DNA from 3 places in the Paenibacillus sp. 05T425 genome. Region 2 is predicted to be linked to each of the others. Evidence: riboswitches for the same ligand, from Rfam matches in the RefSeq annotation. Region 2 holds a riboswitch; each other region holds the start of a gene.
What was found. A riboswitch is a leader RNA that binds a small molecule or an ion and turns the genes downstream of it on or off. The one in region 2 is predicted to bind cyclic di-GMP.

Region 1: another riboswitch for cyclic di-GMP. It lies ahead of AC1DF0_RS06575 (SpaA isopeptide-forming pilin-related protein); the one in region 2 lies ahead of AC1DF0_RS05480 (glycosyl hydrolase family 28-related protein).
Region 3: another riboswitch for cyclic di-GMP. It lies ahead of AC1DF0_RS30355 (LPXTG cell wall anchor domain-containing protein); the one in region 2 lies ahead of AC1DF0_RS05480 (glycosyl hydrolase family 28-related protein).

What each region holds. Positions count from the first base shown of each region.
Region 1 is NZ_JBFTLA010000002.1:628,071-636,101, reverse strand. It holds gene AC1DF0_RS06595 (TIGR03826 family flagellar region protein) at 1-281, opposite strand, end outside; gene AC1DF0_RS06590 (ComF family protein) at 375-1,241, opposite strand; gene AC1DF0_RS06585 (helicase-related protein) at 1,303-3,219, opposite strand; gene AC1DF0_RS06580 (glycosyltransferase family A protein) at 3,375-3,848, opposite strand; cyclic di-GMP riboswitch class II at 4,103-4,184, shown strand; gene AC1DF0_RS06575 (SpaA isopeptide-forming pilin-related protein) at 4,218-6,104, shown strand; gene AC1DF0_RS06570 (response regulator) at 6,250-6,981, opposite strand; gene AC1DF0_RS06565 (sensor histidine kinase) at 6,986-8,031, opposite strand, start outside.
Region 2 is NZ_JBFTLA010000002.1:367,902-375,932, forward strand. It holds gene AC1DF0_RS05465 (ArsR/SmtB family transcription factor) at 1-77, shown strand, start outside; gene AC1DF0_RS05470 (hypothetical protein) at 278-1,204, shown strand; gene AC1DF0_RS05475 (NAD-dependent epimerase/dehydratase family protein) at 1,286-2,665, opposite strand; cyclic di-GMP riboswitch class I at 2,983-3,067, shown strand; cyclic di-GMP riboswitch class I at 3,161-3,245, shown strand; gene AC1DF0_RS05480 (glycosyl hydrolase family 28-related protein) at 3,326-4,711, shown strand; gene AC1DF0_RS05485 (polysaccharide deacetylase family protein) at 4,950-5,978, shown strand; gene AC1DF0_RS05490 (YveK family protein) at 6,000-6,620, shown strand; gene AC1DF0_RS05495 (Gfo/Idh/MocA family protein) at 6,669-7,682, shown strand; gene AC1DF0_RS05500 (nucleotide sugar dehydrogenase) at 7,702-8,031, shown strand, end outside.
Region 3 is NZ_JBFTLA010000024.1:1,684-9,714, reverse strand. It holds gene pabC (aminodeoxychorismate lyase) at 1-303, shown strand, start outside; gene folP (dihydropteroate synthase) at 324-1,184, shown strand; gene folB (dihydroneopterin aldolase) at 1,221-1,607, shown strand; gene folK (2-amino-4-hydroxy-6-hydroxymethyldihydropteridine diphosphokinase) at 1,585-2,139, shown strand; gene AC1DF0_RS30375 (helix-turn-helix domain-containing protein) at 2,091-2,303, shown strand; gene dusB (tRNA dihydrouridine synthase DusB) at 2,366-3,403, shown strand; gene greA (transcription elongation factor GreA) at 3,746-4,222, shown strand; gene lysS (lysine--tRNA ligase) at 4,312-5,832, shown strand; cyclic di-GMP riboswitch class I at 6,117-6,212, shown strand; gene AC1DF0_RS30355 (LPXTG cell wall anchor domain-containing protein) at 6,280-7,857, shown strand.

The sequences.
Region 1 (8,031 bases), 260 kb from region 2:
AGATGTCCCTCTCTAATAAGCGTTCCGCAAGATTCGCAAGGATAAGACATATTCGGCGCATTGACCATGGAAATACGGCCTTCGCGAATGAACTTCGTAATTTGCTTTATGGAAACGCCGGTTTCATCCGACAACTCCGTAATGATAGCTCCTTTAAATTCACGCAAGTAGTTTGCGCATAGCTCGTACTCTTTATCAATGTCCCGTGTGCAAACATTACATACTTCTCTAATTCCTTTGGCAAAAAGCTTTCCGCAACGAGGACAGTTATCCAAATTCATCGCCACAAGCCCTCCTTTTCGTTCTCTATCAATCTATATATACCTAGTTTAACGGATAGAGGCAACGTTTTCATTAGAAATTCAAAAAAATGCTTACGAGCGTGCCCATGTGAGGACAAAAACCTCTAATGGAAAGGCGCTATTCGCAATTAATTCCTCTGCGCAAGCGTCTGCCGTACTGCCCGTCGTATAGATATCATCTATTAAAATAATTCTAGCACGTGATCTCGAGGGAGAAAGGCCAACGCTATTAAAGCTTTGCTCCAGCTTGCTTAAAGAAGCTTCGTCCGCTCGAAAAAGCTTCTTCATATCGCTTATGCGTTCCGAACGCGATTTGAAGCTTTGCTTCCCCGTGTGGCGTTCGCGACTGAGCAGCGGCAGCAGCGGCAATTTGTAATGGGAAGCAAGCTGGGCTGCTAACTGCTCCGCTTGATTGAAGCCGCGTTCCTCAGCCCGTACCGGGCTCACCGGCACATACGTCACGGCATCCCAGCAAGCTCTATAGCTGCCTCGCTTTGTTGGCGCTCCGAGCTGGCGGCTTAGCTCCTCAAAAGCCGGCTGCAGCATGGTGCCGAGCAGTGGTCCTAACTCCTCGTTGCCTCTATATTTATAAAGCGCTAGCCAGCTCTTCATCGTAGAATCGTATTGCACGGCGCTTCGATTGCATATGAACGATCTGCGCGGCTGACGGATGCAATCCTCGCATGAAATGCCGCGGCCACATCTTAGGCAAACGATGCGAAAGCGAGTCAACCATGGAATGGCATTCACGCAAGAGTAGCATAGCTGCTGTTTCAATTGAATCGGCAGTTTCATCTCCGGGGGAAGATGACCTTTGCTGGGCTGGATAGGTTTCTTGCAGAATGTGCAGGAATATGTTCGTACAGATAACCATTCTGATTGTCCTGCAATTGTATTGGGAATTCTTCGCATCCATTCTATCATTGACGTTATGCTCATCGGCCTGCCTCCCTTATGGTGTTTTTCGGGAGCAAATAACCTTGCTTGCGCGCCATACGATTCATCGCCTTAATATGGCTGACCGCCTTGCCTGCGAACGACTATGCTCACCGCTGCAGAAGTAGACTCGCCCAGCTGGATCATCAGCGGAACGGCCGGCTCGACCTGCCATTTGGACATGCGATGCTTCATCAAACAAACGCCCGTCTGCGTCTAATATGTATACATCGCTTCGAGGTATCGTAACTCCACGCTCTAATATAGTCGTTGTTACAAGCACGCGAATCTTCCCTTCACGGAATTGCTTTACTTTAATCGCCCGTTCCTCGTCTTGCGAAGAAGTTGCCTCCACCTCCGCCAGTCGAAGCTGCGAGCGCAGCAAGGCTGCCATCGGTTCTGCCTGCGCAATCCGCTGCACGAATACGAATAATTGTGCGCCTCGTTCTATGGAACGACGCAGTTCATACAACAAGGAAGCCGGAATCCTCCTTGATTGCAGCAGCTTCGCTACTTTTGCGGTTCGAAGCAGCTTAGGGACAGGCAGCGGATGCCGATGATAGCGTACCGGCACCCTTGCATGAGGTAAAGAGCCTCGTCTCGCCTCCCGTTGCATGGTCTGCGGAGGCGTCGCCGACAGCAGAAGTCTAACTGCCCCTGGGGCGCAGCTTTTGTCTGCCGCGTAGTGGAGTGTTGCGTCGTTTACATATGGAAAGGCATCAAGCTCATCCAAAATAACAAGATCGAAGCTCTGCCAGAAGCGAATCAGCTGATGTGTCGTCGCCAGCGTAATGTCGCCGCACTCCCACTTTTGTTCGCTGCCTCCGTACAAGGTGACGACCGAAGCAGACGGAAACGCTCTACGAATACGCGGATCAAGTTCAATAACAACATCGCGCCTCGGTGTTGCAAGAAGGGCCTTGCCGCCGCGCAGCAAGATAGAATCAATAAGCGGGAAGATCATCTCTGTTTTACCCGCTCCGGTAACCGCCCATAGCAAAAAGCTGCTTATTGCTGCTGGTGCGGATTGAGCTAGCCTCTTATCGGTATTGGATGTCTCAGCGAATTGAAGCGCCTTAGCCGTTGCCGATGCTTGCGCGGGACTGAGCCCCCATTTGGACAGTCTCTCCTCCATCGGCGGGAGGCCGCCTGCATTTAGATGAGCGTTTACAGACGGCAACCCTTCAATAAGAAGCTCGCATTCCCGGCTGCGCCCCATCTGAATGCAGCTTGAGCAATAAGCGCATGCTCTGCCGCAGGATGCGCAGGCTGTGCGGCGCATCTGCGGTTCTCCGCTGCCGCAGCGCAAGCAGCGAAGTTCGCGCCGGCTCCGGCGCAGCAGGTTTGTCCGGTTGCCAGCAGTTGCGGCAACCGCCCCACGCAGGAGCACGTGCCCGAGCAACGCAGCCAGCTGGAGCACATCGCTCCAGCCGCTGTCCGCACCGGGCACGCCCGCGCCCTCAAGCAGCGCCTGCGCTTCGCCCCGCAGCAGCGCGCGCCCTTGCAAGAGCGCCGCAGCCTGCCTCACGGCTGCGACCAACGCCTCCAGCGCAGCCCCGCTATCGCTTGCCGCGCCGCCTTCCCCAAGCTCGCCCGCTGCCGCCGCTCGCTCCCAGCGCTCCGCGCCGCCGCGCAGGCTATCGCCCTGCTGCTTCTCGCCACGCCTGCTGCGCCGCGTGCCTGCAGCCTCCCCGCTAGCTGCCGCCGTACATGCGGCAAGCCTGCCAACCACACCTTCGCGATCGCCCCTCCCTCCCCTTCGTCGCTCCTGATCGCTATTCCAAAGCTCCGCCGCTCTGCAAGCATCCCCGAGCGGCAGCGGATTCCGCCATATCCAGCCCTCATCTGCCGGTGGGACAATCCTCCCCATTCGCATGCCGAGCGAGGGCTCGAGCCAATAAATCCGATCAACTTCAGGCGCGATCGTACAATAAGCTCTCCTTTTTTCATTTTTGCTGACAACATACACATAAGCCCGCATCTTTTCTACGCTCCCCGCATATTGTATTTCTTAGTGCGTCGTCATTGCTGCCATTCTACATACAACCAAGAAAACGCAAAAAAAGCACACCTAGAGCGCATAGAGCGCTGTAAAGTGTGCTTCACTTTCACAACCGTTATGGCAATTAGTATATACTAGAACGGCATTTTGGACAAATCGGATGGATTTTGCAGGTCGATAAGCACTGCCTGATTCGCGTCCTTCAAAATACCTTCAGACTGCAGCAGCCACATCAACTGATTGGCATCGCTTTCTCTATTGGAAACGACTGCACCTGCTTCAGCGGCTGTGCGGCTTAGCCTCATCTTTTCCGGATATTCATGAACCGTCACCTTTTGTCCCTTGCGGGCCATTCGATCGACAATAGCTAGTGTCTCAGCGGTCGCGCCATAATCAACAACCGTTACTTTGACTTCCTTACCCGTCTGACGCGAGAAAGTTAACAATGAACGCATATACCATTCGATATTATGTTGATCTTGATCAGCGGCTATAAGTACATAATGCCTGCTAGCCCGCTTCCGCCCTTGCCGTATCCGATAAGCCAGATGAACCGACAATGCAGCCGCTATATAACACCCAAGCACGAGAAGCAGAAGTTTGAGCACGGCGGTCACCTCCTCTATGCGACACTATATGCGATGGAGCGCCCACAGGTTCCGGTATAAGCGGACAAGTTGAAAAATATACAGTCCAAATGCCTCATTCGACATCCTTCGCCTTATTTCAACATTCCGCAACATTTTAACACTCTTGTAGAAATACCAATATATGTTATCATTTTAGTGCGCACTAGAGCATAAGTAGTATTGGAAAGCAGATAGAGTGAAGGAAGGAGGGAAAACCTCTTTAACATTCGTGCTTTTTAGGGAAGCGATGATGTATAATCTGCATTTGGACACTTGGATTATACGGAGCTAGTAGTGTAACCGGCCCTCTTAGAACTAGATTATCCAAATCTAAGAGGAGAGTGAACAATGAAGTTGGTCAAAAAACAGTTTGCGGTCATCATGTCCATCATGCTCGTCTTGTCCATGTTCTTAAGCTCGATCGTTATGGCGCAGGGCACGGATGAAACAAGTCAAGAATCTGCACAGGAAACAACTGCACCGGCTACCGAGAATCCAGAGTCAACTGTTCTCCCTTCTGAGGAACTTGCATCGGTAGAGTCTCCTTCACTTCAATCATTATTGGTTTTCACCAGAGGCGGTGGTGGCGGCGGTGGCAATACATGCGACGGAGACGACCGCGATGTGTCCGGCATTCAAGGCACTTATGGCGGCGGCCGTGATGATGACGAGGATTGTGATGACAACAGCAATAAATGCATCGGCGGAGACAGCCCCAGACTGACCAGCGGGGTCCTGCAAGGCACTAGTGGCGGTGGACGTCACGATGATGAGGATTGCGGTAACATCAAAGTTACCAAAAAGTATTACTATGATGATGACGATGCAAAACCTCAGAGCGGCGTCACTTTCCAAGTACTTAAAGACGGCAATGTAGTTGCTACCGGCACAACTAATAGCAGTGGCCAAGTGGAGTTCGAAAACCTGGCACCTGGCTACTACAAGGTAGTTGAGGTTGTTCCTGCAGGCTTCACGACATCCATCTCGAGCAGCGGTCAATCGGTAAAAGTTGAGGAAGACAAGACTGCGAAGGTTGATGTATATAACACGCCTATACTCAATCTCATTGCCGCTTGTACCGACGAACCAAGCCAATCTCGCAAATGGATCGTTACGAACGAAAGCAATGTAAAACTTTATTTCAAATGGAAAACGAACGGATCATGGCATAGTGAATACATCACTAGCAACGACTCTGAGCCAATCGTTGTCACAGGCACTCCCGGTTCGCTTACCGTCAAGTGGGGCGATGACTACAATAAGTCGATAACCGTACAAAACCCAGGCGAAGACTGCACACCACCGACTCCTACGCCTACGCCGGAGCCGACTCCTACACCAACACCAGAGCCGACTCCTACACCTACGCCAGAGCCGACTCCTACACCTACGCCAGAGCCGACTCCTACACCTACGCCAGAGCCGACTCCTACACCTACACCAGAGCCGACTCCTACACCTACACCAGAGCCGACTCCTACACCTACGCCAGAGCCGACTCCTACACCAACACCAGAGCCGACTCCTACACCTACGCCAGAGCCGACTCCTACACCAACACCGGAGCCGACTCCTACTGTAGAGCCGGAACAGCCGGAACTTACAATTTCGAATGTATGTACCGTTAGTCCGAGCTCCACTCGCAAATGGAGAGTACACAACCCTGGCGATGAGGACATCACAATTACTTGGTACGTACTCGAAGCTAATGACGAATCTTCTAATCAAGTGATCGTTCCAGCTGGCAAGTCGATCACGATTACGGCAGATACGGTATCGACGGAGTCGAAGGAAAACACGATCAGAATCGTATGGTGGGGTCCAGGCGAGTCTTCTTACTATGAGGAATTGGTAAACAACGGAGCTCGCTGCGCAACGTCTCCTCCGGAGACGCCAACTCCGGATCCGTCACCGACTCCAACGCCGGAAGTAACACCGACTCCAACACCTGAAGTAACACCAAGCACAGAGCCAACACCGACGCCTGAAGTAACGCCTACTCCAACGCCTTCCACGGAGGTAATTGAAGAGGAAGAAATTCCTGAGGGCGGCCCTGGCGACGGCGGAGATGGCGGCGAAGATGACGGCAGCGTGATCGAAGAAGGCGAAGTACCGCTCGGCAATCTTCCTAAGACCGGCGATACAAGCTCGCTTCCGTTCTACCTGCTTGGCGCTTTTGCAATCTCGGCTGGTATCCTTACAATCAGAAAACAAAGAGCCAATAAACAAAGCTAGAGATTCCCGCTAGCGAAGCATTCGAACCTCGGTGCCGTCCAAGAGACGGCATCGAGGTTTTCTTTTCTTACGAACACAACAAAAAAATCCCGCTCCTACAGACACGGGACCCCCACTTTAATCAGTTGTGCTACGATTTTGTCTATTACAACGTAACCCAACCATACTTAATCGATTGAATAACCGCTTGCGTGCGATCATCAACCTCCATTTTTTGCAAAATGCTGCTGACATGGTTTTTAACCGTCTTCTCGCTAATAAACAGGAACTCGCCAATGTTTTTGTTGCTCTTGCCTTCGGCCATCAGACGCAGCACTTCTGCCTCTCGGCGAGTCAGCGGGCTTTCGTCGACAGCGTTATATTTAACGCCTTGCTCTTGGGCGGCTGCTGCTCCCGATACAATTCCCATCTCGTCCAGGTACGTCATACGACGAAGCTGATTGATAAGCTTCCCTGTTACTTTAGGATGAATATACGCATAACCTTGAACAACCGAACGGATCGCGTTAATAAGCGACTCGGCTTCCATATCCTTAAGCAAATAGCCAGTAGCCCCTTTGCGGAGCGTTTCGAATACATAGCTCTCATCATCATGAATAGACAGAATAATTACCTTCACGTCAGGGAACATGCTCTTGAGTCTTTCTGTTGCTACTACACCGTTCTCAATTGGCATATTGATGTCCATCAGTACGATTTCGGGCAATGTATGATTGCAAAATTCCATAACCTGAATGCCGTCACCACACTCGCCGATCACTTCCAAATCATCTTCCATATTCAAAATTCGTTTCAAGCCTTCGCGAAACAACTGATGGTCGTCTGCAAGTAATATTTTGATTTTTCGGGCGGGAGTGCTCGGAACTTGATTTATCATTATACTACTCCTTTCTGTTCTCGGCAGTTATTGGTATATGAATTATAATTTTCGTGCCCTGTCCAGGATTTGAGTCTATATCCATCCTTCCTTCAATCAATTCCACGCGTTCTCTCATCCCGATGAGTCCAAAATGGGAGTTTCGGCTTGCTCCGAGATCGATAAGATCGCTCTGGAATCCAATGCCGTTATCGTGAATGATGATTGTAATCAAATGAGGCTCATAGCTTATGTCAAGCAATACGCGCGAAGCGTTAGCATGCTTCAGAGCATTCGTGAAAGCTTCTTGTACGAGCCTGTAAATGGCCGCCTCCATGGCAGACGGCATTCGAATCTCCTTGCCGGAGAGCTCGAATACAGTATGTATTTTTGATTTATCTTCAAAATCCTGCACAAACTTCCGCAGCGTCGGCACTAATCCAAGATCGTCGAGCGCCATTGGCCGGAGATTGAAAATGATTTTGCGAATTTCTTCAAGCCCTGAACGAACCTGGCCTTTCAAATCAACCAATTCTTCCTGCACCATCTCGAATTCCTTCTTAATCAGCATACGTTCGGCGATTTCTGTGCGAAGCACAATATTAGCGAGTGACTGCGCCGGCCCGTCATGAATTTCTCTGGCGATGCGCTTCCGCTCTTCCTCTTGCGCCAAAATAATTTTTAGACCCAGCAGCTGCCTCGTCTTCGCCGATTCCAAAATTCGCGTCACCTGATTAAGGTCGCCTGATAAATACTCCAGTACGACGTTAATTTGAGAAGCAATCATCTCCGCCCGCTCAATCGAGTTCTCAACGTTGCGAACCCGCTTCTGCAGATCGTCCCGGCGAGCCTTCAAATACGATTCCTTCTCGCGGTACACCATAAGATCCAGCTGGATTTGTGTGGCCTTCTCGTAAGCCGACTTAATGTCCTCTTCCTTATATCGGACGAAATCCCGGCTCACTTCAGTCAATCGAATTCGCGCGCGCCTGTAATCCTGCTCCAACTGATCGACTTTCTCGATCGTCTTCACCGTTTCCTGAAGCACAAGCTCCAGTTCCTGCTCGAGCG
Region 2 (8,031 bases):
GCTGGCTGGCGTTTTACGAGCGCTTCTGGGATAACAAGCTCGCCGCGCTCAAGCGTTATGTGGAATTGGATGAATGATCATTGAAACTCGAATTGCCGAATGAACGTAAAGAAACGTTATTGAAGCCAAATGGCAAGAAACACCAACCGACTTCTTATAAGACGGTTGGTGTTTCTTGCAAATTCCGTATCTTATTGACGATCAAAAGGTTGAAAGGTATCATGGTAATAAATGTATCTTATACAATTCAATATAGGAGAAGAGGTAGCTACCACAAATGGACGATCAGCAATTTCTGAACGGTTGGGCCGAATTCAACCGTAAGAAATGGAACTGTGATGCAATAGTTAAAACCTTTAAAGCATCAAATTCAGATGCGTATTGTGATAGTTTAATGTTTCTTAATCATAACAAAAAGCTGTTTTTGCCTCCGCTTAATCCGTATCACCCTACTATTTTTCGCCCAACTCCAACGAATAAAGTACAGAAAATCGGAAGCCAGTGGCATGAGGTCTCAAAAGCATTCATTGAAAGTTTATATGAATACGCAGGGTCAGCCAATTTTTATTTTCCGCCTGAAATTACGGATATTCGCCCTTTTCTATGGCAAGGGTTCATAGCTGATATAAAGTATACATATTATGTGGATTTGCCTTATTCGGTAGAGAACATCAGCCCCTCTCTGCGCAACAAAATGAAAAAGGCCAATTCGTTGGGTTACTATTCTATTCGGACGGACGATATGGAGGCCGTTCACTACTGTTTATCCGGAACCGAAACGAGGAAAGGCTTTACCCATCAATTATCGGTTAAGGATTTATTGCTCGCGCAGCAATTGCTTGGAAGCGACAGGTTTCGCGGCTATGTTTGTTACTCCAATGAAGGTGAGCCTGTTAGCGCAAGCATCACCTTAGTATCCGGTGAACAGAACGCGATTGGATGGATATCCGCTTCCAAGAGCGAACACCTCAGTGATGGCATCGTACAGCAGCTGCAAAACCTTGAGTTTGAGGATCTGGACCAAATCGGGATTAAAACATTCGATTTCTACGGGGCGAATATTGAATCGGTTTCGGCGGCAAAGTCTCATTGGGGTGGGGACTTGCGGGTTTTTTACGGTATCAGACTGCCGGGCTACAAAGAGATTGTTCGGGCTGGTCGCGATTGGCTTGCGTTGAGTACAAAAAAAAGAACGGCCAGATAAACGGAAACAGAGCCCTGCCTGCACCATTGCGAATGGATGCTGACGGGGCTCTTCCGTATTTCTACTATTTAATAAAGAGTGTTAATGCTGAATAAGCTCTAAGTTCGAATAATCTTCTTGGGAGACGACTTGCGCTTCAATATTATGCTTCTTAAGACGATTGACGACGATGATCGCATCTTCGGACGTCGAATTCGACAACAAGATATAGATATCGCCGTTAAACGCAAGGCCGATGAAATCCGACTCGCGAAGCGAATCGTTCACTTGTTTGAGGAGCGCGCTGTCCTGAATGATATCCCTTGAAAGCGAAACGAGGGCGAAGCTTGCATTGTAATTGCGTTTCGCTTGCTCCCTAGAGCGTATAACGGCAAGGAAGACGTCAGGCTTAAGCACAGGCATGCCTTCCAGGTAACGCTCATGCTGGCTGAGGTATAGGCTGCGGATATTCCGGGATAGCGACGAGGCGATCAGTTCGTTATTAATGTTAATGTCGTCGAGCGTCGCGCCCGTGTTATCCGATTTTTTGGTTAGCGGCTTTAAATCGGCGGTGGATTGCGCAAACCATTCATACGTGCGGCGAATCCCCGTTTCGAAGCTGAACTTGGGCGACCAATCCAAAACTTTTTTTAGTCGGTTATTGTCGAGTCTTGAACGATATATATCGCCTGTGCGAGCTTTTTGCTTCTTGATTTCGGGGATCGGCCGAATGCTGCTCAATATGTTGACTAGATCATTGACTGATTGCTCCGTATCGGTGGACAAATTCATGATGCCGCTTTGGTCAGAAAGGCTTGCTTGATAAATAACATCCGCGACATCCTCCACGTATATGAAATCGCGGGTTTGGCTGCCGTCCCCGTAAATCACAAGCTCCTTGCCATCACGGATCCGTTCCATGAAAATGGATACGACTCCGCCTTCTCCAATCGATCCTTGGCGCGGTCCGTATACGTTGCTGAATCGGAAACAAATCGTATCCAATTGGTAAATTTCGTTCCACTTTGTGCAATAGTATTCCCCGAGAAGCTTGTTGATCCCGTATGGCGAGACGGGCTGACAAGGCATATCCTCATTTAGCGGAATCTGATCGTTCATTCCATAGACGGCCGCAGAGGAAGCGAATATGAGCTTCTTGGTTTTATATTTTGCGGCCAACTGCAAAATGTTGGTTAGTCCTAGGATGTTCGATTTTGTATCTGCGTATGGATTTTCCATCGAAGTGACTACATTGATCTGGGCAGCCAAATGCACAACAATGTCAACGTTATGGTTTTCGAAGATGGATTCACAAACGGTGCTCTCCACATCCGCGATGTATGATATATGGCGGAATTTGCAATTCGATATATGACCGGAGGTCATATTATCTATAATAATGACTTCATGTCCTTCGTTGAAAAACCTCTCAGCAACAAAAGAGCCAATAAATCCGTAGCCGCCCGTAATTAATATTTTCACGCTACCACCCCATTTTCCCTTCTGATTTTAGTGAAGAAGTCCGATTGCGGCTCTTTGGAGACCGGCGTTTTGCTATTATGTACGCTGCTAGAGTATTGTTAAAGATTGAGTCTAATAGGTGATAGCAGGGTCTACTTGACTATGATAATTGTTTAGGAAGAGGTTGTAAACAAGTTCTAATTTATGGCTAAACCCCTGTTGAAAATAAGTGTCGAATCTTATTCAAAATTAGGCTATGAATCTATTAAAACCTATTGCTTTATACCTATTAGTCTGGTAATATTTATTTAAATATTAAGTAACTTCATATACTCGATGTGTCGAAAAGGCAAACTGCGTGAAAACGCAGGACGCAAAGCTATAGGGGCTAAATGGGAAACCACACGCCAGCCAGATTCCGAAAACTTTTCAGGTTCTATTTTAGAACTTATGACATGTCATAAGTTCTTTTTCTATTCATCACACCAACATTTTCACTAACTTAATATTTGGAAACAGCGATAACGGCAAACCGCGTGAAAGCGCGGGACGCAAAACTACAGGGGCTAAATGGGAAACCATATGCCAGCCAGTTCCCGAAATGTTTTCAGGATGAAATAGGACAATCCTGAAATCTGGGATTGTCCTATTTATTTCATTCAGGATATGGAGGTAGTGAAAATGGGCATTTTCAGTAAATTAACGAAAAGCATGACCGCGATGGTGCTTGTAACGATTTTGAGCGGCATCGGTTTTTATGGACTATTCATCGAAGAAGCGAACGCTGCTAATATGATAAATGTTAAGACCTACGGAGCAAAGGGAGATGGCAAGACGGACGATACGTCCTCGATCAAAAAAGCGCTGGCAGAAGGCGCTGCGAAGAAAACGACGGTTTACTTCCCGAAAGGAACGTACCTGGTAAACCCGAAAGATCCGCTCGCTGTAAGCAGCAACACGAAAGTGCTCGGTGATGGCGCAACTTCGATCATCAAAGCTAGCACAAAAGATTTCGGCTGGGAATTAATGCGTGTATCGGGTAAGGATATTGAGATCAGCAACATTTCGCTCGACGGCAACAAACTAGTTAACCGTGTACTCGTTGTAAGCGGAGGAAGCGAACGCGTTAATATCAACAATTCGATTGTAGCGAATGCTTCCCACAGCACGAAAACGAGTAGCGATTACTTCTCGGGCGTGCTTTCGGGAATCCTTGTATACGGCAATACGAAAGCAATCACGATCGATAGTAATGAAGTGAAGAATATTGTTGCGCTCAACCCTACTGGTGGAAGCATGATTGCTAGAGGTATTTACGTAACAACGACTTGGGGCAAAAGCGAAGCTGCAGCAGCTAATGTATCGATAACTAATAACTATATTCACCATATCGGTCCTGCTGATGACGGCGATGGCATCTATTATGAAGATCCTAACATGGATGCAGGAAAAGGCACGGACACAAACAGCTTGATCTCGAATAACAAATTCGACAACAATGCCAAACGTGCTATTAAAATTTATGCACAAGGCATTACGGTAACTGGCAACCAAATTACGAATTCGTACCTGCAAAATAATTATTACAGATCGGGCTCGGATAAAGGGCTACTTGCTCCAGACATGTATTCGGCAATTAGCGTATACGGCAGCAACAACACGGTTAAACAAAATACGATTACAGGCTTAGGAAGCTTCTATGCTGCAATCGAGGTTGGCGCAGCGGAAACGGTTAAAAACATCGTTATCAGCAACAACAAAATTACTATGGGTGCAAAAAGCGTTCAAAAAGGCAAAACAGCCATTCGTCTTGGAAATATCAATAACTTCACGATTGACGGAAATGTCATTGAAAATGGAGAAAAAGCAATTTGGACGTGGCAAAACGCGGACAACGGTACGATTACAAATAACAAAATCAAAATGATAACTGGCGGAGGCATTGATTTAACGACATATCTTTCGCAGTTTTCTCAAAAAAATATCGTATGCTCGAACAACACAATCCAAGCTGCACAATTCACGGTTAAGCTCGCAAGCAGCAACTTTAACGTACAAGTTCTATAATAGTTTTGTAAACAACGAGACTTCGACATCTATTGTCGAAGTTTTTTTATTAACTTCTTTCATTATATAGAAGGAGTTATCCGTGAAAGGCACGGAAAATGTCGTTTCATTTTTATTTACTTGACGAGTCTTGAAGATTATAATACGAATATGCTTCAGGTGCAGGCAAACAGTTCTGGACTATGTTGGAAATTTTGTGGAAATAGCAAGTGACCATTGCATAAAGGAATGAGTATTTTTGACTAGACATAAAGGACTATTTGTTATTTCGCTTGATTTTGAATTGTATTGGGGCATACGTGATCTTTATGAACTAGATTGGTATAATAGTACGTTTGCAAAAGAAAGAGAGTTAATTCCTACCGTATTATCGTTATTCGAAAAGTATGGTATTCATGCCACATGGGCGACTGTAGGGCTATTGTTTTTTGAGTCTAAGGAAGAAATGATTAATAGCTTGCCGATAATTAAGCCTAGTTATATAAATCAAAATTTATCTCCTTATTCTTACTTGAAGAGTGAGCAGATCGGCGCAAATGAGTCATTCGATCCCTATCACTTTGCACCTTCGCTTATTCAACGGATTCGAACAACGCCATTTCAGGCGATATCCACACATACCTTTTCACACTATTATTGCAAGGAATCTGGTCAGACCGAGAAGGAATTTGTTGCTGATATTCACGCAAGCATCCAAATCGCCGAAAAACAAGGTATGACATTGGAGAGCATCGTTTTTCCAAGAAACCAAATCAATGATTCCTATTTGCAAGCACTGAATCAATTAGGTATTAAGTCATATCGAGGTAATCCGAAACATTGGATATACAAACATGGCTATAGCACCAATGATTCCCTGCCGTTGAGAGCTCTTCGTTTGCTCGATACGTATATTAATTTGTCCGGCAATCATTGTTATCGAATCGATGAAATAATGACCGAACTTCCCATAAACCTACCAGCCAGCCACTTCTTCCGCTCCTACTCTTCCAAGCTCCGCTGGTTAGAACCGCTTCGTATTAAGAGAATACTTGATGGAATGACCTATGCGGCTAAACACGGCGAAGTGTATCACCTCTGGTGGCATCCCTATAATTTGGCAAGTGATGCCAATGAAAATATGGATGTGCTGAACAGAATACTCGAACATTATCAACATCTGCAACATAAGTACGGGATGACGAGTTTGAATATGGAGGAGCTTTGTAATCAAGTATTAGCTAGTGCAAAGAGAGAGAAACGTTCTTCCTATCAATCGCAGCATTAATCCAAAACATGAGGTGAACGAATGGACATCCAGTTCTTAAAAGAGGCGAGCAAACGGTATTTTATAGTTATTTTATTAGTAATTGCATTATCTGTCGGAGGCGCATTTGCATTAAATACTTTCGTAAAGCCTACCTATCAGGCGAGTGTGAGTGTAGTGGCGAGTATAGCATCTTCAGGAGATGCAGGTATTTATAATGAGTTTTTAGCAAGCCAGCTGTTAACGGGTACGTATAAGGATGCTTTGAAAAGCTACTACATAGCAGGCAAAGTGAAAGAGAAACTCGGCAGCAATCTTACTGCAACGGAACTGCTGGGCAAACTGGAAGTGGAAACGAACGTAGACACGCTTGTTATCAAAATTAAAATAAAAGACGATCACGTAAAAGATGCGGTTGCTATTGCGAATGCATATGGAGAAACGTTTCTATCGGAGTCTAAGTCCATTATCCAGTATGCAAATATAACGATGTTGGACTTGGCAAGTATCGAACAAGCATCTGATCCTGTCAGTCCCAAAAAAGCGTTCAATCTCGCCATCTCCTTGTTTATAGGCGTTTTTGTGGGGCTAAGCATTGCTCTTATGCTGGAAGGGAAACGTCAGGAACGGAGAAGAAAGCGTTCAGAGAACACAAGCATCTAATCGATGATTACAAACGGAATAGAATGAGCGGGCGGGGTGGATTGGAAAATGATTAATTATGCGATTGTTGGCTGCGGCCATATTGCCAATAAACATATAGAAGCAATCGAGAAAACCGAGCAAGCAAGCCTTGTTGCTATCTGCGACACGAATCCCAATAGATTGAACCAGTATATGAACCAGACAGGCGTGGAAGGTTACGTGAACATCGATGAAATGCTGGAGCGACAGTCCAATATCGACGTGGTTTGTATTTGTACGCCTAGCGGTCTACACGCTCCGTTAGCCGTGAAGGCTGCTAAAGCAGGCAAACATCTCATAATCGAAAAACCGTTGGCGCTAACGATCGAGGATGCCGATGCCATTGCCGAAGCCGTGACGGTTTCGGGTGTCAAAGCAGCGGTTGTCCATCCGAATCGCTATCGGCCAGCAATTCAATTACTTAAATCGGCGTTGGAGAAAAACGTATTCGGAAAAATAAGCCATGTAAATGCCACGGTACGCTGGAACAGGGGACAGGCTTACTACGATCAAGCGCCTTGGCGCGGAACGAAAGCAATGGATGGCGGAGTGTTAATGAACCAAGCCGTGCATAATCTGGACTTGCTGCAATGGCTGTTCGGCAGAGTGGTTCAAGTAAAATCTATGGTCGATACGCGAATACGAAACATTGAAGCCGAGGACGTTGCCGTCGCCACGTTGCGTTTCGATAGCGGGGCCCTTGGCGTAGTGGAAGCAGCCACTACGATCTATGACAAGAACCTCGAGGAATCGATCAGTATATTCGGCGAGAACGGTTATGCGGTCATCGGAGGCGTAACCGCCAACTGGATCAAGCAATGGAAGTGCGATTCCATGAGCGATAAAGAGGTAGACTTGCTTAAGCAAAAGGTTGAGGCCGATCCGTACGGCGTATCGGGACATCAGCAAATTATTGAAGATATGGCCGAGGCTATTCGGGATAACCGCGAGCCAGCCGTAACGGTCGAGGACGGAAAAGCCGCGGTGCAGCTAGTTATCGATATTGTTCTTGACGGCAGCACCAGTCTACAAACGAATTAATCAGGAGGCGTCTTATACAATGGAAGCTGTTAAGCTTAACGAGTTAAGCGATAAATTGATAGAAAAGTTGCTCAATAAGTCGGCCGTCATCGGGGTTATCGGTTTAGGATACGTCGGCTTGCCTCTTGCCGTTGAGAAAGCCAAAGCCGGGTACAAAGTCATTGGATTCGATGTACAGCAGAAAAAAATCGATATGGTGAATAGCGGATATAACTATATCGGCGACGTCATTGACGAGGATTTGCGGATTATGGTCAAAAACGGGTCGCTCCGGGCTACATCGGATTATTCCTTTATAAGCGATGTCGATGCCATAGCCATATGCGTGCCTACTCCGCTTGATATTTAC
Region 3 (8,031 bases), on a different contig from region 2:
TTGTGCACGCCGGCTATTGATACGGGCATCTTACCCGGTGTAACGCGCGAGCGTGTTATCGAGCTTGCACGGGAAGCGGGGCATGCGGTGCATGAAGGACATTTTACATGGGAAGAGCTTGTACGAGCTGATGAAATATGGATGACTAACTCCATACAGGAGCTTATACCGATTACGACGCTATCCGACATTGCGAGCAGGAACGAGACTGTACAAGTTGGCGACGGTTATGCGGGAGATCTGACGAGAGGCTTGCTAGCACTCTATCGTGCGGATACATCGCGACTTGTCGGGAATGAATAACGGTTAAGGAGAGTGGCAGCATGAGCAAGAGCAGCACGCATAATAGACATTGGTTATATGAGTTGAACGGCGGCATTCGGCTGGAGCTTGGCAAACGTACATTAATTATGGGCATTCTCAATGCGACGCCTGACTCCTTCTCTGATGGCGGCAAGTATACGGGGGTGGATGCTGCAGTAGCCCACGCGCTTGCTATGGTGGAGGATGGGGCGGATATTCTCGATATCGGCGGCGAATCGACGCGTCCGGGTTTCGAGCCCGTTCCTCTTGATGAGGAGCTGCGGCGCATCATTCCTGTTATTGAAGCGGTGCGGAAGGAAATTCCGCATATACCGCTGTCTATAGACACGTATAAGGCTGCTGCTGCACGTCAGGCGCTCGAAGCGGGCGCTCACATTATTAACGATATATGGGCCTTGAAGGGTGACCCCGAGATGGCGGCAGTGGCCGCAGAGTTCGGCTGTCCCGTTATTCTTAACCATAACCGTCATGCGCGGGACTACAACGATTTCGTGCCCGATGTGCTGGCTGATCTGCTTGGCAGTGTCGAGATCGCGAAGACGGCCGGCGTTTCGGAGACTCAGGTATGGCTCGATCCCGGTATCGGGTTCGCCAAAACGTACGAGAACAACTTGGAGCTGCTTGCTCGCTTATCCGAACTGTCGGCGCTGGGCTATCCGGTGCTGCTCGGCACATCGCGCAAACGGTTTATTCGCGACACGCTGAGCTTGCCCGTGGAAGAGTTGGCATTCGGCACAGCCGCGACAGTCGCGCTTGGTATCGCGCAAGGCAGTCATATCGTAAGGGTGCATGACGTTCGCGAGATGAAGCAGACCGCTTTGATGACGGACGCTATTTTGAAATTTAAGACAACAAAGTAAGAAATAAGACGTTTGCCTGTGAGGGGAGTGACGGAAATGGACCAAATGGCGATTAAAGGGATGCGCTTCTACGGGTATCATGGCGTTTTTGCCGAAGAGAATAAGCTGGGGCAGCAATTTTACGTCGATGTCGTGCTGCATATGGAGCTTGGCCAAGCTGCTGAGACCGATGATTTGAACTATACAATTAACTACGCGGAGATCCATGCATTCACGAAAGAGATCGTGGAAGGACCTCCTTTCAAGCTGATTGAAGCTTTAACAGGTCACATTGCATCACGGGTTCTGGAAGCTTATACTATGGTAAATGAAGTGACGGTTCGAGTAACAAAGCCGCATCCTCCGTTCGATATCCACTTTGACGGGGTAACGATCGAGATGCGGAGAAAGCGGGGTGCACATGGAAGAGCGATTCCCGCCTAACGGGCAGTCATTCGAAGCGTACGTCGCTTTAGGGTCGAATATGGGAGAGCGAGAGCAGCTTCTGATGGAGGCTATCGGACTGATTGACCATGAACCAACCATTGAAGTACGGAGTGTGTCGGGCATCTATGAGACAGATCCTGTCGGCTATACAGATCAGCCTGCATTTCTGAACATGGCCATAGCGATCCGCACTTCGCTCAGTCCGATCGAACTGCTGCGCAAGCTCCTCGAATATGAGCTGCAGCTAGGGCGAGTTAGGCAGATACGTTGGGGACCGAGAACCATTGACCTCGACCTCCTGCTATACGATAATGTCAGAATGGATCAAGAGGAGCTGACACTGCCGCATCCGCGCATGATGGAGCGGTCATTCGTGCTTGTGCCGTTAAACGATGTTATCGAAGTATCGCATACGCTGCAGAGTGAGGTTGCACGTGCGGCCGGCAGCGCGCTTCAGGATGGAAAGGAAGGCATCACGTTATGGAAAACAATCAATTGGCGCAGCGCGTCAGAGCCTTTCGGAAGCTGAAGGGTTACACACAGCAGGAGCTGGCCAAAGTACTTGGCGTATCTGTTGCGGTATTGGGCTCGCTTGAGCGCGGTACGAGGAAGACAGACCCGAAGCTGCTTAACCATATCGCGAGCACGCTTGGGATCGACTATGAGGAATTAATGTCGGATAACCGTGAATAAAGCCTGACGTCCGGCACAGGGCGCTTGGGATCAAATAATATCAATGAGGAGTTTGGAACGGCATGCTGAAAATCGGCGACATCGAGATGAAGAATAGGGTCGTGCTGGCGCCGATGGCAGGCGTGTGCAACCCTGCTTTTCGTTTAATAGCAAAGGAATTCGGAACGGGACTTGTATGCGCGGAGATGGTGAGCGACAAGGCGATCCTGCACGGAAATAAACGAACGATGGAGATGCTGTTCGTTGACGAGCGCGAGAAGCCGCTTAGCTTGCAAATATTCGGCGGCGACCGTGAGTCGCTGGTCGAGGCGGCGAAGGTTGTCGATACGCAGACGAATGCAGACATTATAGACATTAATATGGGATGCCCCGTACCGAAGGTAACGAAATGCGACGCCGGCGCTCGTTGGCTGCTTGACCCGAACAAAATCTATGAGATGGTATCTGCTGTCGTAGACGCAGTGAAAAAGCCGGTTACGGTGAAGATGCGTATCGGCTGGGATGACGAGCATATTTATGCGATCGAGAACGCTCGTGCGGTTGAGCGCGCAGGCGGCAAAGCCGTTAGCGTACATGGACGGACGCGGGAGCAACTGTATACGGGCAAGGCGAATTGGGACATCATAAGGGATGTCAAACAATCGGTATCTATTCCCGTAATTGGGAATGGCGACGTATTCTCGCCAGAAGACGCGAGAAGGATGCTGGATCACACCGGCGTCGACGGCGTTATGATCGGACGCGGCGCGTTGGGCAACCCATGGATGCTCTATCGTACGATTCAGTACTTGGCAACGGGCGAGCTTCTGGGCGATCCGGCACCGCGCGAGAAGATGGAAGTCGCGATCTTGCACCTTGACCGACTGATCGCGCTGAAGAACGAAGCGGTAGCCGTGCGCGAGATGCGCAAGCACTTAGCATGGTATTTGAAGGGCTTGCCAGGCGGCGCGCGCGTGAAGGACGTTATTATGGAAGAAACGGACCGCGATCGCATGGTGGCGATTTTGGGAAATTATATTCGTTCATTGGAGGAAGAGGCCGTGCAGGAGCAGAATGGCGCTTCATCCGTCCATACCGCAGCGGAAGAGATCATTCATTAAATGGATCGCCGGTTGCCGCTGCTTTTAATGGAGCGCCATGTCGGAGCATGCTTCATTTTGGAGGCAGCGGCACTTGCATCGACAAAGTTCGACAGATGTCGGCATGATGCGGAATGTATGGATTCACGCCTAAGTGAAACGGTTTCAATGGGACGTTTGGCTTTGATTGACATTGGGGGCAACTTTGAAATATAATCGTGCAATATAATCCAAAGAGGCTCTCAAGAGACTCCTTTAAAGTGAAATGACTCAAGGTATGATGGCAATGAAGCGTAATATATTAGGTAACAGTGAATTCATACACGGTATGAAAATAAGTCACACGACGGGAGAATCGGAAAGATGAACGATAAGCAAATCATTCTGACTCAGGACGGCTTAAAGAAGCTTGAAGAGGAACTGGAAACCTTAAAGTCGATCAAGCGCCGCGAAGTCGCTGAGCGGATCAAGGTTGCAATCGGTTATGGCGATATTAGCGAGAACTCCGAATACGAGGACGCGAAGAATGAGCAGGCATTTATCGAAGGCCGTATTATTACGCTTGAGAAGATGCTTCGTAATGCGCGTATCATCAATAACGATGATATCGATATCGATACGGTGAGCATTGGTTCGATTGTAACGGTTGAAGATATGGAATTCGGCGACACAATGGAATATGCGATTGTAGGCACTGCGGAGTCCGATCCGCTCCAAAATAAGATTTCTAATGAAAGTCCGGTTGGCAAGGCGATTCTAGGCAAGAAAAAAGGCACCGTTGTAGAAGTGAACGTACCAGCCGGCATCATTCAATATAAAATTGTCGATATCAAAAAATAAGGTTTGCGATGAATGGTTTAGAAAGCTTCCTTGCCGGAAGCTTTTTGAACGTTATCGGTTACCCTTACGTATCAGGGAGATGAACGAAAGTGGAACATGAGAATAACGAGCAGGGACAGGAGCAGGAGCTTAGTGAGCTTCTGCAGATCCGCAGAGACAAACTAGACGAGCTTCGCGCTTTAGGCGTTGACCCATTCGGCAAGAAGTTCGAGCGCACTCATAATGCCAAAGATATACTAACAGCCTATGAAGCGTCTACGAAGGAAGAGCTGGAAGGCCAAGCGGTTAAAGTGAGCATCGCCGGCCGTATTATGCAGAAGCGCGGCATGGGCAAGGCAGGCTTCGCGCATATCCAGGACTTGAGCGGCAAGATTCAAATCTACGTCCGCAAGGACACGGTCGAAGAGCATAAGTTCGCTGCTTTCGATCTGCTTGATATTGGTGATATTGTCGGCGTACATGGCGTCGTGTTCAAGACGAATACAGGCGAAGTTTCCGTCAAAGCGCAAGATGTTGACGTATTGACGAAGTCGTTGCTTCCGCTGCCTGACAAGTACCATGGCCTGAAGGACGTCGAACTGCGCTATCGTCAACGTTATGTCGACCTGATTGTGAATCCGGACGTTCAACAAACGTTTATTACCCGGTCCAAAATCATTCAATCGATGCGCCGTTATCTCGATTCGAGAGGTTACTTAGAAGTAGAGACGCCAACGTTGCACTCGATAGCGGGCGGAGCTGCTGCTCGTCCTTTCATCACTCATCATAATGCGCTAGATATGCAGCTTTATATGCGTATTGCGATCGAGCTTCATCTAAAACGTCTTATCGTGGGCGGCTTGGAGAAGGTATATGAGATCGGCCGCGTATACCGCAACGAGGGTATCTCGACGCGTCACAACCCTGAGTTCACAATGATCGAGCTGTATGAGGCTTACGCTGACTACAAAGATATTATGGCTCTGACCGAGAATCTGATTGCGCATATCGCACAAGAGGTGCTTGGCACAACGAAGATTATGTACCAAGGCCAAGAAGTCGACTTGACTCCGCAATGGCGCCGCGTCTCGATGGTAGATCTCGTGAAGGAACTTACAGGTGTCGACTTCAGCGTGGAGATGACCGACGAGGAAGCACATCGCCTTGCTAAAGAGCATAAAGTTGCGGTTGAGCCGCATATGACGTTTGGTCATATCTTGAACGCGTTCTTCGAAACATTTGGCGAGCATACGCTCATCCAGCCTACGTTCGTTACCGGACATCCGGTTGCGATCTCGCCGCTGGCGAAGAAGAGTGAAGCCGATCCGCGCTTCACGGACCGCTTCGAGCTATTCATCGTAGCACGCGAGCACGCGAACGCCTTTACCGAGCTGAACGATCCGATTGACCAGCGCGAACGGTTCGAGGCACAGCTCGTAGAGAAAGAGCACGGCAACGACGAAGCGCATGAGATGGATGATGACTTCATCCGCGCCCTTGAATACGGCATGCCGCCTACTGGCGGTTTGGGAATCGGCATCGACCGTCTCATTATGCTGTTAACGAATGCGCCTTCGATCCGGGACGTACTGTTGTTCCCGCATATGAGAGATCATCGCTCTGGCGAGTAAGAGACGAGCTATATGGAAGCAAGATATAAATAACTATAGAAGCGTGGCCGTGTTGATGGTGAATAACCGTCTGACGGCCGCGCTTTTTCTTATTTCTTCTACTAATTATCATGATGAAATTTGTCGAACAAACGCATGAATACGCATACATTTAATGGCGTGAAATTTATGTTCTCAAAATGCTAATCTAGTATTGACACCTTCATAGTAACAGTAATAGAATAGGACTTGCGAATCACAATTGTTACATATTTATGCAAAAAAGCTAACAAAACAACAATATCTCATGTAAATCGCAAACCATCCGAAAGGTTGGGACGCAAAGCCAGGAGTCTAAGGCATCGTTAAGCTATCGATGCTATGATCGTCCGACCGCCATGAACTGTCATGGCGGTCTTTTTTATTTTGCGGAAGCCATGACGTCATATATTATGGGGGAGGGTATTTATGATTAAGAAGAAGTGGTTGAAGTCAGCCCTATTGTTGAAGTTGGTCGTCATCTTAACGATCGGTACGGCTGGTACGGTTTTTGCCCATGGAAGCGGCGGTGGGGCGGCAAGCAATTGCAGCGGCGATTATGTGGATGAGGTCTTCTTTTACAACTATAATTTTTCCCTATCCGATGATGGGGACCAAGTCGTTAGCGGTTCCCGCGACTACGATAAAACCAATTTGAACTGGAATGCGGGAGATGGTTATGCCATTACTTGCGTGAAAGTTGAAGGGTTATCGGATGGTGCAACTAAAACCTATGAGTATGACGGCGGTGCTATTAGCGGAAGTGGCCTTCAGGCGCCTCAGTATGCTTATGAGAAATACGAAAAAGTCAACGGTAAGTGGAAATGGGTAACTTATTATAAAGAACAAACAATATCCTATGTGAAATTTTACTACAAGGAACTGCCGGCTCCAGGCTGCACGGAAGGCTACGATGCCAGCTATAAATATACGGTAGGTAATTCTAATAGCTTTGAAGTAGGACCTAGCGGCAAAAAAGTCGTGAGCGGCGAATTAAAGAACAACAAGAAGACTGTTAATTGGAACGTAATCAACGACACGGATTTATTGAAACATGATGTCGTGTGCGTGAAGATCACTTGGAAATCGGGCAACAAATATAAAACGGAGACGACATCCTACGGAGCAAGCGGAATCAAATCCGGTTCCTCGACAGCTCAGACGGATAAAATCCGTGAAATCGAGTTTTTCGTGAAGAAGACTGTAATTGTACCGACACCGGAACCAACAGCAACACCGACACCGGAACCAACAGCAACACCGACACCGGAACCAACAGCAACACCGACGCCGGAGCCGACAGCAACACCAGAACCAACAGCGACTCCGACACCGGAGCCGACAGCAACACCAGAACCAACAGCGACCCCGACACCGGAGCCGACAGRAACACCAGAACCAACAGCGACTCCGACACCGGAGCCGACAGCAACACCAGAACCAACAGCGACTCCGACACCGGAGCCGACAGCAACACCAGAACCAACAGCGACTCCGACACCGGAGCCTACAGCAACGCCGGCACCGACACCGGAGCCGACAGTAAAGCCAGAACCGACACCAGTTCCGACACCGGAACCAACGGTAGAGCCGACAACGGAACCAACGACACAACCAACAACAACACCAAGGCCAGCTCCTACGCCGGTAGAAACGCCAGAATCGACACCGGAACCAACGGTAGAACCGACTCCGACAYTTGAGCCAACAGCAACACCGGAAACAGAAGTTGTTGTTGACGAAGACGATACACCTCAAGGATCGGTAGACGCAGGTGAAGAGGAAGTTGTCGAAGAGGGTGACAACGAGGTACCGCAAGGATCGGTTGACACTGATACGGATGCAGTTAAAGAAGAAGACGAAGCATCTGTTACAGACAACGAAGTTCCATTAGCAACGCTTCCGAAAACAGGCGATACAAGCTCGTTTCCTACTTATATGGCAGGTCTTGGCCTGCTGTTGATTGGATTGCTTACGTTCAAAAAGAAAAAATCAACAAAAGCATAGAATTAAGAATTGCTAAGCAACTGCCCTGATAGCCTTTACGGTAATCGGGGCAGTTTTTTTGTCGATTGGTCTTGTTTATAAAGGAACTGAGGAGGTTTTGGAGTGTCGGTCCCCGCCTTTTTGTAAAATTTTGATCTATTTTTTGCTAGATAGTATTGATTTACTAGAATCATA